One region of the Streptomyces sp. NPDC003379 genome, then DNA from elsewhere that is predicted to be linked to it. Evidence: riboswitches for the same ligand, from Rfam matches in the RefSeq annotation. Region 1 holds a riboswitch; each other region holds the start of a gene.
What was found. Region 1 has a riboswitch for cobalamin ahead of ACWDVB_RS11560 (ABC transporter substrate-binding protein). Riboswitches for the same ligand answer to the same signal wherever they lie in the genome.
Positions count from the first base shown of each region.

Region 2: linked by a shared signal. The riboswitch ahead of ACWDVB_RS10965 (ribonucleoside-diphosphate reductase subunit alpha) and the one ahead of ACWDVB_RS11560 (ABC transporter substrate-binding protein) in region 1 are both predicted to bind cobalamin.
Region 3: linked by a shared signal. The riboswitch ahead of ACWDVB_RS28570 (cobalamin biosynthesis protein) and the one ahead of ACWDVB_RS11560 (ABC transporter substrate-binding protein) in region 1 are both predicted to bind cobalamin.
Region 4: linked by a shared signal. The riboswitch ahead of ACWDVB_RS03290 (ABC transporter substrate-binding protein) and the one ahead of ACWDVB_RS11560 (ABC transporter substrate-binding protein) in region 1 are both predicted to bind cobalamin.

Region 1 covers NZ_JBSFRK010000010.1:6,015-10,054, forward strand. The annotation lists gene ACWDVB_RS11555 (FecCD family ABC transporter permease) at 1-269, opposite strand, end outside; gene ACWDVB_RS11560 (ABC transporter substrate-binding protein) at 272-1,309, opposite strand; cobalamin riboswitch at 1,487-1,671, opposite strand; gene ACWDVB_RS11565 (VOC family protein) at 2,356-2,814, opposite strand; gene ACWDVB_RS11570 (helix-turn-helix domain-containing protein) at 2,811-3,683, opposite strand.
Region 2 covers NZ_JBSFRK010000009.1:99,915-103,954, forward strand. The annotation lists gene ACWDVB_RS10965 (ribonucleoside-diphosphate reductase subunit alpha) at 1-1,960, opposite strand, end outside; cobalamin riboswitch at 2,089-2,211, opposite strand; gene ACWDVB_RS10970 (GNAT family N-acetyltransferase) at 2,317-2,811, opposite strand; gene mctP (monocarboxylate uptake permease MctP) at 2,888-4,040, opposite strand, start outside.
Region 3 covers NZ_JBSFRK010000034.1:43,858-47,897, reverse strand. The annotation lists gene ACWDVB_RS28575 (cobyric acid synthase) at 1-836, opposite strand, end outside; gene ACWDVB_RS28570 (cobalamin biosynthesis protein) at 845-1,798, opposite strand; cobalamin riboswitch at 1,906-2,056, opposite strand; gene ACWDVB_RS28565 (hypothetical protein) at 2,192-2,416, opposite strand; gene ACWDVB_RS28560 (anion permease) at 2,429-3,730, opposite strand.
Region 4 covers NZ_JBSFRK010000002.1:161,700-165,739, reverse strand. The annotation lists gene ACWDVB_RS03305 (DUF2017 domain-containing protein) at 1-295, shown strand, start outside; gene ACWDVB_RS03300 (amino acid permease) at 667-2,172, shown strand; gene ACWDVB_RS03295 (Mov34/MPN/PAD-1 family protein) at 2,274-2,696, shown strand; cobalamin riboswitch at 2,705-2,824, shown strand; gene ACWDVB_RS03290 (ABC transporter substrate-binding protein) at 2,869-3,831, shown strand; gene ACWDVB_RS03285 (FecCD family ABC transporter permease) at 3,954-4,040, shown strand, end outside.

The DNA of each region.
Region 1 (4,040 bases):
AGCAGGGACTGCATGACCGCGCCGCAGACCGCGAGGCCCGCGCCGCAGACGGCGGCGAGCAGGGTGCGGGGCATCCGCAGGTTCCAGACGATGCCGTCCCTGATGGGGGTGAGCCGTGGCTCGCCCCAGCCGAGGTGCGCGGCGAGCGCCGACCACACGTCGGGGACCGAGATGTCGGCGGGGCCGATGGTGACGGCGACCGCTACGGAGAGCGCGAGCGCGGAGCCTGCCGCCAGCCACAGCAGCCCCTGCCGGGCGGGGGCGGCCATGCTCACTTGGCGAGCCCGAACTTCCGCAGTCCGGCGGCCACTTGCTCGATGCCGTCGACCGTACGGATCGTCGGATTCATGGCCTGGCCGCTGAGCAGGACGTACCGCTTCTTCTTCACGGCGGTCAGGTTCTTGGTCGCCGGGTTCGTCTCCAGGAACTTGATCTTCGCCGCGGCGCTCTCGGCGGACTGCGACTTGCGGGTGAGGTCGCCGATGACGAGGACGTCGGGGTCGCGGTCGGCGACGGTCTCCCAGTTGATCTGGGGCCACTCCTCGCGGGTGTCGTCGAAGACGTTCTTCGCGCCGAGTTCGCGGGTGATGATGCCGGGGGCGCCGCAGCAGCCCGCCATGTACGGGGCGTCGGAGTTGGCGAACCAGTACAGGAGCGTGGTGTCGGAGGCGGTGGCCTTGTCGATGTCCTTGGTGGCGTTCGTGACCCGGCGCTTCATGTCGGCGATCAGTTTCTCGCCGCGCTGCTCGACGTCGAACACCTTCGCCAGGTCGCGTACCTCGCTGTAGACGGTGTCCATGGTGAGGGTCTTGACGCGCTTGCCGTCGCCGCCGCCGTCGTTGTCCTTGCCCGCGCAGTCGGTGGGCGAGACGTAGACGGGGACGCCGAGTTCGGTGAACTTCGTACGGTCGGCGACGCCGCCCTTGCCGACGGTGTAGAGGAAGGAGGCGCTGACGAAGTCCGGTTCCTTGGCGAGGACTTTTTCCAGGGAGGGGTAGCGGTCGGCGAGCCGCTCCACCTTCGCGTTGTCCTTCTTGAGGTTCTTCAGGACCGGGTCGGTCCAGGTGCCGGTGCCGACCATGCGGTCGGCGAGGCCGAGGGAGAGCAGGATCTCCGTGGAGCCCTGGTCGAGCGAGACGGCCCGCCGGGGCGGGGCATCGACCTTCGCCTCCTTGCCGCAGGAGGCGACCGTGACCGGGTAGCCGTCGGCGCTCTTGCCCGCGGGGGCGGCGGACTTCTGGGCGGTGCCGTTGCCGCAGGCGGTGAGCGTGAGCATTCCGGCCGCCGCGAGCGCTCCGGCCGTGAGCATTGCGGTAGAGCGCGGGGTGGTGGATGTGCGGCGCGGGGCGGATGTGCGGCGCGGGGCAGGCAGGCGCCGGGCACGCAGGTGCGGGGCGGATATACGGACTGTCGAGGACACGCGATCCCTTGAGTGTCACGGCTCATACGCGGAGCCTGGTCTGCGTCACGACCTCCGCCGGCCGGTGTGCGAGCGGAGGCGCCAGCAGGTCTTCGGACTCGGGATCGGCCGGGCGGGGCGCCTTCCCGGGCGTCGCGAGACGCCCAGTGGCCGTGGCCCCGCCCGTCCCCCTCACCGCTGCGCGTCAGTTCCGGATTCGCACCGGATTCCCTGGCCCAGGTGTGGGTTTGACTGGCTTGCGCAAGTTATCACGCGGCGTTTTCGACGCATGCCGCTTGCCGCCTGGCGGGCTTCGGCTTGCGGTGCCTTCGGGTCCTGGCGGGTTTCGGCTTGCGGTGCCTTCGGGGCCTGGTGGGCTTCGGCTTGCGGTGCCTTCGGGGCCTGGTGGGCTTCGGCTTGCGGTGCCTTCGGGGCCTGGTGGGCTTCGGCTCGCGGTGCCTTCGGGCCCTGGTGGGCTTCGGCTTGCGGCGCCTTCGGGCCCTGGTGGGCTTCGGCTCGCGGCGCCTTCGGCTGCGCCGGGCTTCGGGCTCGCTGTGCTCTCAGGCTTCGCCCGGGCTCGGGCTCGCGGTGCCTTCGGGCCCTGCTCGGCCTCGGGCTCAGGGTGCCTTCAGTCTCCGCCCGGCCTTGGGCCCGCCGTGCCCTCAGGCTCCGCCTGACCCCGGCTCAGAGTGCCCTCAGGCTCCACCCGGCCCCGGCTCAGCGTGCCCTCAGGATCCGCCCGACCCCGGCTCAGAGTGCCCTCAGGCTCCACCCGGCCCCGGCTCAGCGTGCCCTCAGGATCCACCCGGCCCCGGCTCGCAGTGCCTTCAGGCCCCGCCCGGCCCCGGCTCGCAGTGCCTTCAGGCCCCGCCCGGCCTCGGGCTCACAGTGCCTCCAGCTCCGCCGGGCCCGGCTCAGAGTGCTTCAGGCCCGCCGGACCCCGGCTCAGCGTGCCCTCAGGCTCCACCCGGCCCCGGCTCGCCGCGATAGGTTCCGAAAAACCAGCGGTTTCCCTCGGGGTCCGCGATGCCGAACTCGCGGCTGCCGTACGGCTTGTCCTCGAGCTTGCCGATGATCTTCACGCCGGCCCCGGTGAGCCGGGCGTACAGGGCGTCCACCTGGTCGGTCACCACGTAGGCGCCGGAGGTGCCCGGCTCTCCGCAGGTATCGGCGCTGGCCGACGACTCGGGGTCGTACGAGCCGAGCATGATGCCGCCGCCCTCGGGCCAGTCGAGCTGGGCGTGGGCGACGCGGTCGCCGTCCTCGTGGACGGCGGTGCGCAGGAAGCCGACGGTGCCGACAAGGAAGTCGATCAGCGCGGGGGCGTCCTGGGCCTGCAGGGCCGGCCAGACGGCGGGCTCCCGCAGGGTCGAAGGGGTGCTGGTGCTGAGCTGCTGCTTCTCGGTGGTGTTCATGCCTCCCACTCTTCGCCCCCGCCGTGCGCCCCGGCTTGGATATTCCGGCACTCTTCGGCCAGCCAGCGCGTGGGACTCGCCCCCGTGTACTGCCGGAAGTCGCGTACGAGGTGCGAGTGGTCGTAGTAACCGGTGTCGGCGGCTACCCGGGCGAGGTCCGGCGGCCCGCCCGCCGCGACCACGCGGATCACGGCGGCCTTGGCGTGCTGGAAGCGCATGAGCCGTGCCGCCTGCTTGGGGCTCAGCCCGGTCTCGGCGCGGAACAGCGCGGTCAGGCGGCGCTCGCTCAGCGCGACGTGCCGGGACAGGCCGCCCAGGGTGCCCGCGCCGCGGTGCCGGGCCAGCCAGGCCCAGGCCTCGGCGACCTCGGGGCGTACGGAACCCGGGGTCCGGTCCGCGGCCGCGCGCCGCCGCCTCAGGTAGGCGGACAGGGCGGCGAAGCGGTCCTCCCAGCGGTCCAGCTCGCACAGCCGCTCGCGGACCTCGGCGGCGCGGGCGCCGAACACGTCCGTGCCGCCGGTGACGAGCTGCCCGGTCAGCGCGCCGGCGGGCAGGCCGAGCAGGGCGCGGGCCGCCAGCGGGTGCACGGCCAGCTGGATGCCCGCCTCGTGCTCGGGCTGGACGACGTACGCGGGGCTCTGGTGCAGGCCGCCCACGACGATGTCGGTGCGGACCGCGTCCGCGCCGGTCGCCTGGGCGGGCGTGCCGCCGCTGGCGATGGGCCCGTCCAGCGAGAAGATCACCGTCAGATACGGCGAAGGCAGACCCCGGTGCAGGGCGGGCCGCTGCCCGGCGGTGCGGTAACCGACCGCGGACACGACCATGCCGTCGAGCCGGGGAACGGTCCGGACGAACTCACGGGAGCCCATGCGGTCCAGTATGCGCGGTGGGTGCGGGCGGCCGGGGGCCCTTATGCGTCCGGTCAACCGCCGCACCTCGCCGCGCAGTCGCAGGCCCCGCCGGCTGTCGAATGTCGAATGTCTAAGTCCTGTCGGCCGCGGGCGCGGTGGTTGATGTTGTGGGGCGGGGAACGGCCGAGCGGTTGCGGGGCGACGGCCCGACCAGCACCCGGCGGCGTGAACGGTCCGACCAGGACCCGGCGGCATGGACAGTCCGACTAAGGCCCGGCGGCATGGACAGTCCGACCAAGGCCCGGCGGCATGGACAGTCCGACCAAGGCCCGGCGGCATGGACAGTCCGACCAAGGCCCGGCGGCGTGCACGGTC
Region 2 (4,040 bases), on a different contig from region 1:
GCGTCTCGCGCTTGAAGAGGTTGGAGACCTGCGGCTCGATGCACTCGTAGACGCCCGCGATGGACGCGATGGTGGCGGTCGGCGCGATGGCGAGCAGCAGGGAGTTGCGCATGCCGGTGGTGGCGATGCGCGCCCGCAGAGCCGCCCACCGCTCCGGCCAGGTCAGCACGGCACCGTAGTGGTCGGGGTGCAGCACGCCGCGCGCGGTGCGGGTCTTCTCCCAGGCGGGCAGCGGCCCGTTGCGCTCGGCGAGGTCGGCCGAGGCCTCGTAGGCGGCGAGCATGATCCGCTCGGCGATGCGGGTGGAAAGGGCGCGCGCCTCGGGGGAGTCGAAGGGCAGCTTCAACTGGAAGAAGACGTCCTGGAGGCCCATCGCGCCGAGGCCCACCGGGCGCCACTTGGCGTTGGAGCGCCCGGCCTGCTCGGTCGGGTAGAAGTTGATGTCGACGACGCGGTCGAGGAAGGTGACGGCGGTACGGACGGTCTCGTCGAGCCGCTCCCAGTCGATGTCACCGGCGGCGGCGTCCACGAACGCGCCGAGATTGACCGAGCCGAGGTTGCAGACGGCCGTCTCGCCGTCGTCCGTGACCTCCAGGATCTCCGTGCAGAGATTGGAGGAGTGCACGGTGTGGCCCGGCTCCGCCGTCTGGTTGGCGGTGCGGTTGGCGGCGTCCTTGAACGTCATCCAGCCGTTGCCGGTCTGCGCGAGGGTGCGCATCATGCGGCCGTACAGCTCCCGGGCCGGGATGGTCTTCTTCGCGAGCCCGGCGGCCTCCGCCCCGCGGTAGGCGGCGTCGAACTGCTCGCCCCACAGGTCGACGAGGTCGGGCACGTCGGCCGGGGAGAACAGCGACCAGTCCTGGTCGGCGGCGACCCGGCGCATGAACTCGTCCGGGATCCAGTGCGCGAGGTTGAGGTTGTGCGTGCGGCGCGCGTCCTCACCGGTGTTGTCGCGCAGCTCCAGGAACTCCTCGATGTCGGAGTGCCAGGTCTCCAGGTAGACCGCGGCCGCGCCCTTGCGCCGGCCGCCCTGGTTCACGGCGGCGACCGAGGCGTCCAGGGTCTTCAGGAACGGCACGATGCCGTTGGAGTGCCCGTTCGTGCCACGGATCAGCGAGCCACGGGAACGGATGCGGGAGTACGAGAGTCCGATGCCGCCCGCGTGCTTGGAGAGCCGCGCGACCTGGTGGTAGCGGTCGTAGATCGAGTCCAGCTCGTCCAGCGGGGAGTCGAGGAGGTAGCAGGAGGACATCTGCGGGTGGCGGGTGCCGGAGTTGAAGAGCGTCGGCGACGACGGCAGGTAGTCCAGGCGGCTCATCAGGCGGTACAGCGCCGCCACCTCGTCCAGGGCGCGCTCGCTGCCGTCCTCCGCGAGGCCGCTCGCGACGCGCAGCATGAAGTGCTGCGGGGTCTCGATGACCTGCCGGGTGATCGGGTGGCGCAGCAGATAGCGGCTGTGCAGGGTGCGCAGACCGAAGTACTCGAAGCGGAAGTCGGCGCCGTCGGCGAGCGCGGCGTCCACCAGCGCGTCGAGCCGGGCCGCGTGCTCCGTCACGAAGGACGCCGTGCGGTCGGCGATCAGGCCCTCGCGGTGGCCGACCGCGATGGAGTCGGTGAAGGAGCGCACGTCCTGCGTCGCCGCCTCCTCGCGGATGCCGATCGACAGGAGCCTGGCCGCCAGCTTCGAGTACGCCGGGTCCTCGGAGATGAGCCCCGCGGCCGCCTCGGTCGCCAGTTCCCGCAGCTCCGCGGTGATCTCGGCGGCGGCCTTCGCGGACCGGCCCCGCAGCGCGGCGGCGGCGACCCGGCCGGGGTCGGCGTCGGGAAGGTCGGCGGTGAGGTCGGTCAGGGTGCGCAGCAGCGCGGCCCCTGGTCCGTCGGTTCCCTCGGCACCCTGGGTGGTCGGCATCGGCGTCGGCGTCGACGGCACTGACGCGGGTTCGGCAGGCGCGATGGTCACGTGGGGCACTCCCTCGCTCGGCTCTGGGCCAGGGGAGGGAAGGGCACACGGGCGCACCCGGGCAGGGCGGCGTACCGCGTCCACCGGCCCACTCCACGAGGCCCGGACGGTCGGCACCCGGGCCGGACGGCACGGGTGCGCTGTCGACAGGTCCTCGGACTCCGCGTACGCCAAATACGTACACATGCACCGTTGCGGGACAGTTCCGGACTTGCACCGGATTCCCCTGCGGCGACAGCGAGCACGAGCATACATCTTGTGCCGGGTCTCTGAAGCGGGCCCACATCTTGTGTCGGCTCGCAGGGGCGGTGCTTGGAGGAGTGTTGCTTGGAGGGGCGGTGCCCGGAGGGGTGTGCCTAGAGCCTCAGCTCGTACGTCAGCAGCGGTACCGTCTCGATCGGCCTCCAGTCGCGCTCGGGTGTCCGTACGAAGCCGATGCGCTCGTACAGCCGGTGGGCGGCGTGCATCGACGTCTGCGTGGACAGGACGAGCCCGGTGCGGCCCGCGTCCTTGGCGCGCCGCACACACTCGCGTACGAGCGTCTCGCCGGCGCCCCGGCCGCGCGCCTCGGGAGAGACGGCCAGCATCCGTATCTCGGCCTGGTTCTCGCGCGCGATGTCCGCCATCGGCCCGCCGGACGGGACGTAGGTGACGCAGCCGAGTATCCTCCCGTCCGCGGCGGCCACCAGGATGTCGGCGTCGGCCGCGCGCGCCGCCACGTCGCGCAGCACCGCGAGATAGGGGTCCTCGGCCCCGAAGTCCAGGTGCCCGCCGTCGAGATAGGCCTGCGCGGTGAGGGCGCCGAGCGCCTCGTACTCCTCGGGGTGTGCGTGTCTGATCGTGATGTCCATGCCGCGCAGTGTGCAACACGGGTACGACAGAGGGCCGCCGGTTTTTCCGGCGGCCCACGTCGTGACGGGGAGAGGCTCAGTGCCCGGCGCCCGCCGTCGCCTTCGGCAGTTCCTGGACGACGCCGGGGTCGCCCGCGTCCGCGGTGTAGTCCTCGGGGGAGGTCTCGTCGATGCCGTCCGGCGCCTTCAGCGCCCTGAGGACGAAGGTGAGGACCACGGTCACGACGACGTTCAGGACGAACGCGGTGAGGCCGATGTAGCCGATCTCGCCGATGCCCGGGATCGTGTCGGAGGAGCCGCCGAAGTGCTTCTGCGTCGGCGAGGCGACGCCGTACGCGGCCAGCGTGCCGTAGACCATGCCGACCGCCCAGCCCGCGAGCAGCGCCCAGCGGTGGAACCAGCGTGTGAACAGGCCGCCGACCAGCGCGGGCATCGTCTGGAGGATCCAGATGCCGCCGAGCAGCTGGAAGTTGATCGCGACGGTCTTGTCCATGGTGAGGACGAAGGCGAGCGCGCCGACCTTCACCATGAGCGAGACCATCTTGGAGACCTTGGTCTCCTGCGCGGGCGTCGCGTCGGGCTTGATGAAGTCCTTGTAGATGTTCCGGGTGAAGAGGTTCGCGGCCGCGATCGACATGATGGCCGCCGGGACCAGCGCGCCGATGCCGATGGCCGCGAAGGCCACGCCCGTGAACCAGTCCGGGAACATGGTCTCGAAGAGCTGCGGGATCGCCAACTGGCCGTTGTCCACCTTGATCCCGGCCGCGATCGCCATGAAGCCGAGCAGCGCGAGCAGGCCGAGCATCAGCGAGTACAGCGGCAGGATGGTGGTGTTGCGGCGGATCACGTCGCGGCTCTTGGAGGAGAGGGTCGCCGTGATCGAGTGCGGGTACATGAAGAGCGCGAGGGCCGAGCCGAGCGCGAGCGTCGCGTACGTCCACTGCCCGGCCTCGGCGGGCGCGAGGGCGCCGCGCGGCTTGTCGGTCGCCGGGTTGGTCTGCGCGAAGGCGTCACCGGCCTTGGCGAAGATCTCGTCGAAGCCGCCGAGCTTGATCGGTATGTAGATGATCGCGACGATGATGACGAGATAGATCAGGCCGTCCTTCACGAACGCGATCAGCGCGGGCGCGCGCAGCCCCGACGAGTAGGTGTACGCGGCGAGCACCGCGAAGGCGATCAGGAGCGGCAGGTCCTTGATGAACCAGTGGGTGTCCGGGCCGCCGCCGACG
Region 3 (4,040 bases), on a different contig from region 1:
CACACGGCGACCCGCAGCACGTCCTCGCCGACGGGCGGCGCGACCACGGACTCGCGGACCGCGCCCCGCAGGGAGACCCGGAGGCCGTCCTCCTCGTCGATGCCGAGCCCGTGCTGGAACGGCAGCACGCCGTACGTGCGCCGCCCGGTGAGGCCGTGCAGCATGTCGAGCCCCGGTTCGAGGAGCGAGACGTCGCCGCGGAACTTGTTGACGAGATACCCGGCCACCAGCTCCTGGTCGGCCGCGCTCAGCAGCGCCGTCGTCCCGAAGAAGGAGGCGAACACCCCGCCCCGGTCGATGTCCCCGACCACAAGGACGGGGAAGCGGGCGGCCCGCGCGATGCCCATGTTCACGATGTCGGTGCGCCGCAGATTGATCTCGGCGGGGCTGCCCGCGCCCTCACAGATCACGGCGTCGTAGCTGCCCCGGAGTTCTTCGAGGCACCCCACGACGGTGTCGAGCAGCGCCGCCTGGCGCCCCCCGTGCAGCCTTTCCCCGGGGGACGACCCCCCAGGCCCCCCGAAGAACCCGCGCGCGCTCATCTCGCCCACCGGCTTGCCCATGAGTACGACCTGACTCGACCGGTCGCTGCCCGGCTTGAGCAGTACGGGATTCATCAGGGCGCTCGGCTCGACGCGGGCGGCCTGCGCCTGCATGGCCTGCGCCCGGCCGATTTCGGCGCCCTCGCGGGTGACGAAGGAGTTGAGGGACATGTTCTGCGCCTTGAACGGCGCGACGGCGACGCCCTTGCGGGCCAGCCACCGGCAGATCCCCGCGGTGACGACGCTCTTCCCGGCGTCCGAGGTGGTCCCGGCGACCAGTAGTCCACCACTCATGAGCTTCTTCACGGGGTTCTCCTTGACCGTGACCGACGGAGTACTTCCCGCGCGCCCACCGCGACGCCCAGCGCAAGCCAGCCGACCCGGCGGGAGAGTTTCGCGGCCCGCTCGATGTCCGCGACGTCGACGTCCCGTCCGTCCGCGTTCAGGACGGGCCGGTGCTCGACCCGCCCCGCGTACGAGAGGGTCCCGCCGAGCCGTACGCCGAGGGCGCCCGCGAAGGCGGCCTCGACGGGACCGGCGTTGGGGCTCGGGTGCTTGGCGGCGTCCGCGCGCCAGGCCCGCAGGGCGCCCCGGGGCGAATCCCCGGCCAGCGCCGCGAGGCCCGCCGTGAGCCGCGCTCCGGGCCACCCGAAGACGTCGTCGAGCCGTGCGGAAGCCCACCCGTACCGCCGGTACGTGGGCGACTTGTGCCCGACCATGGCGTCCAGGGTGTTCACGGCGCGGAAGGCGACAAGCCCGGGCACTCCGCCGACGGCGCCCCACACCAGCGCCCCGACCACCGCGTCCGAGGTGTTCTCGGCGACGGACTCGACGACGGCCCGCGCGATCCCGTCGGCGTCCAGCGCCTGCGGGTCCCGTCCGCACAGATGCGGCAGCCGCTCCCTGGCCACCTCGATGTCCCCGGCTTCGAGCGCGCCGCCGATGGCCCGCGCCTCCCGCCCGAGCGAGGTCCCGCCGACGACGGCCCAGGTGGCGGCGGCGGTCAGCGCGATGGACGCGGTGGGGCAGCGGCGTACAAGTCGGGAGGCGAGCGCGGCGGCACCCGCCGCGCCCCCGGCGCACACCACGGCGTGCAGCGCGCCCCACCCGCGGTGGTCCCGCCACAGCACCCGCTCGACGGCACCCGCCGCACGCCCGAACGCGGCGACCGGATGGCCCCGGCGGGGATCGCCGAGCAGCAGGTCACCGAGGAGGCCGGCGGCGGCGCCGTACGCGAAGTCGCGATCGGCACTCATGGGCTCAGCCGACCGCTGTGCCGAGGAGGGAGCTGACGCTCGGGAACTGGTCCGGCAGTGGGCGGCCGCGCATGGCGATATGTCCTCACTCAGGGTGTCCGCGCCCTGGTTCGACGTGATCGGCGGCGAGAGTTCCTGGCTGACGGGAGCGTCGGGGACGGTTTCCCGGTGACAGTGGCGGGACCGCGCCGGATTCGCACCGGCTTCCTCTTCTGCCGCCGTAGTTGGCCCCGGAAGTCCACCACGCCCCGCGAACGCCCGTCAACTCGCCGTTGACCTGCGGCGGGAGAGTGTGCGGAGCCCCACAGCAGAGCCTCACAGCGGGGCCCCGGACATGACGGTGGGGTGCGGGACGCGCACGCACGTCCCGCACCCCACCCGAAGCTTCTGCCGTCAGGCGACGATCAGATAGATGCCGTACGCCACGGCCGCCGCGCACAGCGCGAAGCAGGCGTACGCGCCGGTGCGCGCCATGGCCGCGGAGCCGCCGCCCGAGGCGGACGCCGTCTCCTGCTTGGAGAGACCGACGACGCCAAGGGTGAACAGGCCCACGAGAGCCACCGTCACGGCGAGGCTGACTCCGAAGACGGAACCGAGAGCTGCCCAGTCGATGTTCATGCTGATGTGTCCTTAAACCGTCGCGGGCCTGGCGGGGTCCGCCATGGCGCCGGTCGTGGTCGTGGTCGGGGCCGAGATGGTGGCCCTGACCGGGTCGTCGGAGGAGGCGTCCGCGGCGGCCATCGCGCCCGTCGGGGGCGGCGTGACGGCGGCGATCGCGGTGGTCACGACGCCCGCGGGCTCGACGTCCGCGGTGGTGCCGTCGTGGCGGATCTCGTCGTCGGTGACGTTGGTGTGGTCGACGGCGTTGCGCCGCGAGAGCACCCAGATGACCGCCGAGCCCGCGATGAGCAGCGCGGCGGTGACCGCGACGCCCCAGGGGCCCTGCTTGGTGAGGAACTCGGCGCCCGCACCGACCAGGCCGGCGGCCGGCAGGGTCAGGCCCCACGCGATGAACATGCGGCTCGCGGTCGACCAGCGGACCACGCCGCCCTTGCGGCCGAGGCCCGCGCCCATCACGGCGCCGGAGCAGGACTGGGTGGTGGAGAGCGAGAAGCCCAGGTGCGAGGAGGCAAGGATGACCGTCGCGGCGCTGGTCTGGGCGGCGAAGCCCTGCTGCGGCTGGAGGTCGGTGAGGCCCTTGCCCATGGTGCGGATGATGCGCCAGCCGCCGAGGTACGTGCCGAGCGCGATGGCGACACCGGCCGAGACGATGACCCACATCGGGGGGTTCGAGCCGGGGTTCAGGACGCCGCCGGTGACCAGGGCGAGCGTGATGATGCCCATGGTCTTCTGCGCGTCGTTCGTGCCGTGGGCCAGCGAGACGAGGCCCGCGGACGCGATCTGGCCCGCGCGGTAGCCCTTGGCCGTCGCCCTGGTGTCGGTGTTGCGGCCGATGCGGTACGTCAGTCGCGTGGCCACCATCGCGGCGAGACCCGCCACGAGGGGCGCGGCGAGGGCCGGGATCAGGATCTTGGTGACGACGGTGCCGCCGTTGATCGAGGACCAGCCCATCGACATGACCGCGGCGCCGATGAGGCCGCCGAAGAGCGCGTGGGAGGAGCTGGAGGGCAGGCCCACCAGCCAGGTCAGCAGATTCCAGAGGATCGCGCCGACGAGCGCGGCGAAGATGACCTCGGTCTTGAGGCCGTCCTCGTTGACGATGCCGCCGGAGATCGTCTTGGCGACTTCGACGGAGAGGAAGGCGCCGACGAGGTTGAGCACGGCGGACATGGCCACCGCCGTCTTGGGCTTGAGAGCGCCGGTCGAGATGGTCGTCGCCATCGCGTTGGCAGTGTCGTGGAAACCGTTCGTGAAATCGAACACGAGAGCGGTAACGATCACGATCCCGAGGAGAAGCGTGATGTGTTCCATTTACCCAGGCTTCTGTTGGACGTCAGTGGCATGTGGAACGTAGGCAACCTGGGTGAACGGAAAGTGAACTGGATCGGGCATCACGGTGACCCGAAGCGGAGTCTCGTCGATCCGTATCGATCAGGTGTCTGGTCAGGATCGTACGGATTGGCGGCGCACGGCCGTAAATCCGGGCGGAGTGTCGCCTTCCGCCACCCTTCGGCCCCCCTCTCCGCGCACTGATCCGACCGGCCGCCGGACCGCCCAGGAGATACTTGTCACCCGGCGGAGCCCGCGGGAAGCGGAAGCGGAAGCCGCCCCTCGCCTCTCG
Region 4 (4,040 bases), on a different contig from region 1:
CCTGCGGGCGAAGAAGCGTGACGACGCGCTGGCCGTGATCCGTTCGCTCGACTCGACGGCGTCCTCCGGCGAGGGCGGAGCTGTCCTGAAACTGTCGATCGAGGAGTGCCGGCACTGGCTCGGCGCCCTCAACGACCTGCGGCTCGCGATCGGCACGCGCCTGGAAGTCACCGAGGAGGACGACGCCGATCTGCTCTACCGGCTTCCCGACTCCGACCCCCGCAAGCCGATGGTGATGGCCTATCTCTGGCTGGGCGGATTGCAGGAGACGCTGGTCGGTACGTTGCTGGACTGAATCCCGGCCATATCCGGTGCATAGGACAGCGAAATTTGCTGTACTGGACACCTTCCGTTCACCCGGCGGACCGTTCGCTCAGCGGACGCTCAAATCCGGATAACGATCCCGTCACTTCATTGCCCACATTTGCCACGCGAAGAGAACTTTGTCCGCTTCTCCCTGTGGTCTGCGCCACAGGTGGCTGATTCCCTCACTGTTGCCGCCGTGATAAATCTTCACGACCACTCGGTGACGCCACCCATGTCGCCGAGGGCGCTCGGGCCGGCAGACCGCCGGTAGCACTCCATACATATCCGGGGGGATCAGGACCTGATCCGCAGCCTTCACGCGGTAAGCGGGCGCGGATCAGCATGGAGAAAGGCGTCACCATGACCTCAGTGCAGGTCGAAGAGCAGCACGACGGGCACGACGGCAATGGTGCCGTGCAGGCCGCAGGCGGCCCGTCCGGCGAGGGCGAGGGCTACCAGCGCGGTCTGGGGGCCCGGCAGATCCAGATGATCGCGATCGGCGGTGCCATCGGCACCGGCCTGTTCCTCGGCGCGGGCAAGGCCATTCACAAGGCCGGCCCCAGCCTCATCCTGGCGTACGCCATCGCGGGCCTCGTCATCTTCTTCATCATGCGGGCGCTCGGCGAGCTCCTCATGTACCGCGCCGTGTCGGGCTCCTTCGCGGAGTACGCACGCGAGTTCATGGGCCCGTTCTTCGGATTCGTGACCGGCTGGACGTACTGGCTCTTCTGGGTCGTCACCGGCATCACGGAAGTCACAGCGGCCGCCCAGTACATGCAGTACTGGACACACGACTCATTCCCACAATGGGCGTACGCGCTCGTCTTCACGGTCATCCTGTACGGCGCGAACCTCATCTCCGTGAAGCTCTTCGGTGAGCTGGAGTTCTGGTTCTCGATGGTCAAGGTCACCGCCATCATCGGCATGATCCTGATCTGCGTCGGCATCCTCACCATCGGCTTCTCCGACGCCGGTGACACCGCGACCGTGGCGCACCTGTGGAACCAGGGCGGTTTCTTCCCCAACGGCATCGGCTCCACGCTGATGACCCTCCAGATCGTGATGTTCGCCTTCCTCGCCGTCGAGCTGGTCGGCGTCACCGCGGGCGAGTCCAAGGACCCGAAGACCGTCCTGCCCAAGGCCATCAACACCGTGCCGTGGCGCATCGCCGTCTTCTACGTCGGCGCGCTGATCATGATCCTGTCGGTCGTGCCGTGGACGCACTTCCAGCCCGGCGTCTCACCGTTCGTCGCGGCCTTCGAGAAGATGGGTCTCGGCGTCGGCGCCGCGATCGTGAACTTCGTGGTCCTCACCGCCGCGCTCTCCTCCTGCAACTCCGGCATGTACTCCACCGGCCGCATGCTGCGTGACCTGGCGCTCAACGGCCAGGGCCCGAAGTTCTTCACCAAGCTCACGAAGAACGGCCTGCCGCTGGTCGGCACCACGGCCTCCGCCGCGTTCATGCTGGTCGGCGTCTGGATCAACTACCAGTGGCCGGGCGAGGCGTTCAACTACGTCGTCTCCTTCGCGACCATCTCCGGCATGTGGGCCTGGATCATGATCCTGGCCAGCCAGATCCGCTACCGCCGCATGGCCGACCGCGGCGAGCTGCCGCAGTCCACCTTCAAGGCGCCCGGAGCCCCGTACACCAGCTGGTTCGCGCTGCTCTTCATCGGCATGGTCATCGTGATGATGGGCGTCGACAAGGACGCGCGTGTCTCGCTGTACGCCGCTCCGGTCTGGGCCGCGATCCTCGGGGTCGCCTACCTGATCCTCAAGAGCCGCGACCCGCAGGCCGCCGCGTTCAACAAGCGCAAGTACCCCGCCGCCGTCGCCTCCGACAGCGAGCCGGTCGAGAAGGACTGACACCGGCCCCGCAGGCACCTTCTCGGGGCACCTGTCCAGCATTCGGGCCCGCCCGTACCACATTCCGGTACGGCGCGGGCCCTCTGCTTATCCTGACTGCCATGCTGACCATCACCCAGGCCCTCCACGACCAGATCGTCGCGCACGCGCGCCAGGACCACCCCGACGAGGCATGCGGCGTGGTCGCGGGCCCGGCGGGCACCGGCCGCCCCGAGCGGTTCATCCCCATGCTGAACGCCGCGCGCTCCCCCACCTTCTACGAGTTCGACTCGGGTGACCTGCTCAAGCTCTACCGCGAGATGGACGACCGCGACGAGGAGCCGGTGGTCATCTACCACTCGCACACCGCGACCGAGGCCTACCCCTCCCGCACCGACATCAGCTACGCCAACGAGCCCGGCGCCCACTACGTCCTGGTCTCCACCGCGGACGCCGACGACGCGGGCCCCTTCCAGTTCCGCTCGTACCGCATCGTGGACGGCGAGGTCACCGAGGAAGACGTGCAGGTCGTCGAGGCATACTGACCCCCGACCACCTTCTTAGGGCGGCAGGAGCCAGGAAGCCGGTGCGAACCCGGCACGGTCCCGCCACTGTGACCCCACCCCACGCGGGGGCGGGGGAGTCAGGAACTGACCTGCCGCCCTTCTCCACACCACGCAGGGGACGCGGAAATCCCCTGGAGGAGGCAGCCCCGCCATGTCCCGCCCCATACGCGCCCTCGTCGCGACCACCTTGCTGATCCCGCTCGCCGCATGCTCCGCCTCACCCGGCGACGACTCCGGGAAGCCCGCCGCCAAGGCCGCCGGATTCCCGTACACCGTCACCAACTGCGGCGTGAAGACGACGTACGAGGCACCCCCGAAGCGCGCCGTCACCATGAACCAGCACGTCACCGAGGTGATGCTGGAACTGGGCCTGCGCGACCGCCTCGCCGGAACCGCCTACCTCGACGACAAGGTCCTGCCGAAGTACGAGAAGGCGTACAAGTCCGTCCCCGTGCTCGCCAAGGAGTACCCCTCCTACGAGAAGCTGCTCTCCGCCAACCCCGACTTCGTCTACGGCGGCTACGCCAGCGCCTTCCTCGCGGGCGACGGCCGCAGCCGCTCCGCGCTCGCCAAGTCCGGCATCGACAGCCGCCTCGACATCGAGGGCTGCGCGAAGCGCCCGGTCACGATGGACGACGTGTACCGCGAGGTGCGCGAGGTCGGCTCCACCTTCGGGGTGCGCGAACGCGCCGACACGTGGGTGAGCGGCGCGAAGCGTGAACTGGCCGCCACCGAGAAGAAGTCGAAGGCCGGGAAGCCGGTCCCGGTCTTCGTCTACGACAGCGGCGACAAGACGGCGTTCACGCTGGGCGGCCGGGGCATCGGCAACGACATCGTCGAGCGGGCGGGCGGCCGCAACGTCTTCGCCGACGTGGACAAGTCCTTCGGCGACGCGTCCTGGGAGACGGTCGTCGAGCGCCGGCCCGAGATCATCGTGATCCTCGACTACGGCGCCACGACGGTCGCCCAGAAGAAGCAGCGCCTCCTCGACGACCCGGCCCTGGCAGACGTCCCGGCCATCAAGCACAAGCGCTTCGCGGTGCTGCCGCTGTCGGACGCGGTGACGGGAGTAAGAGCACCCAAGGCGGTGGGAAAGCTGGCGGCACAGCTGTGAGGGGCCAGGAAACAGAGCCCGTCCGGCGCCCGTTCCGGCCCGGGGGAGGCAGGTTTCAGCCCGTCCGGCGTTTGAGGACGAGCCCGAAGGGCGACACACCGAGGTCAAAGGGGCGGCACCTCTTGATCTGCGGAGCCCTCACCGCAGCCCTCGCGGCAGCGACAGTCGCCGGGCTGGCCCTCGGCTCAGTCAGAATCCCCCCGGGCCAG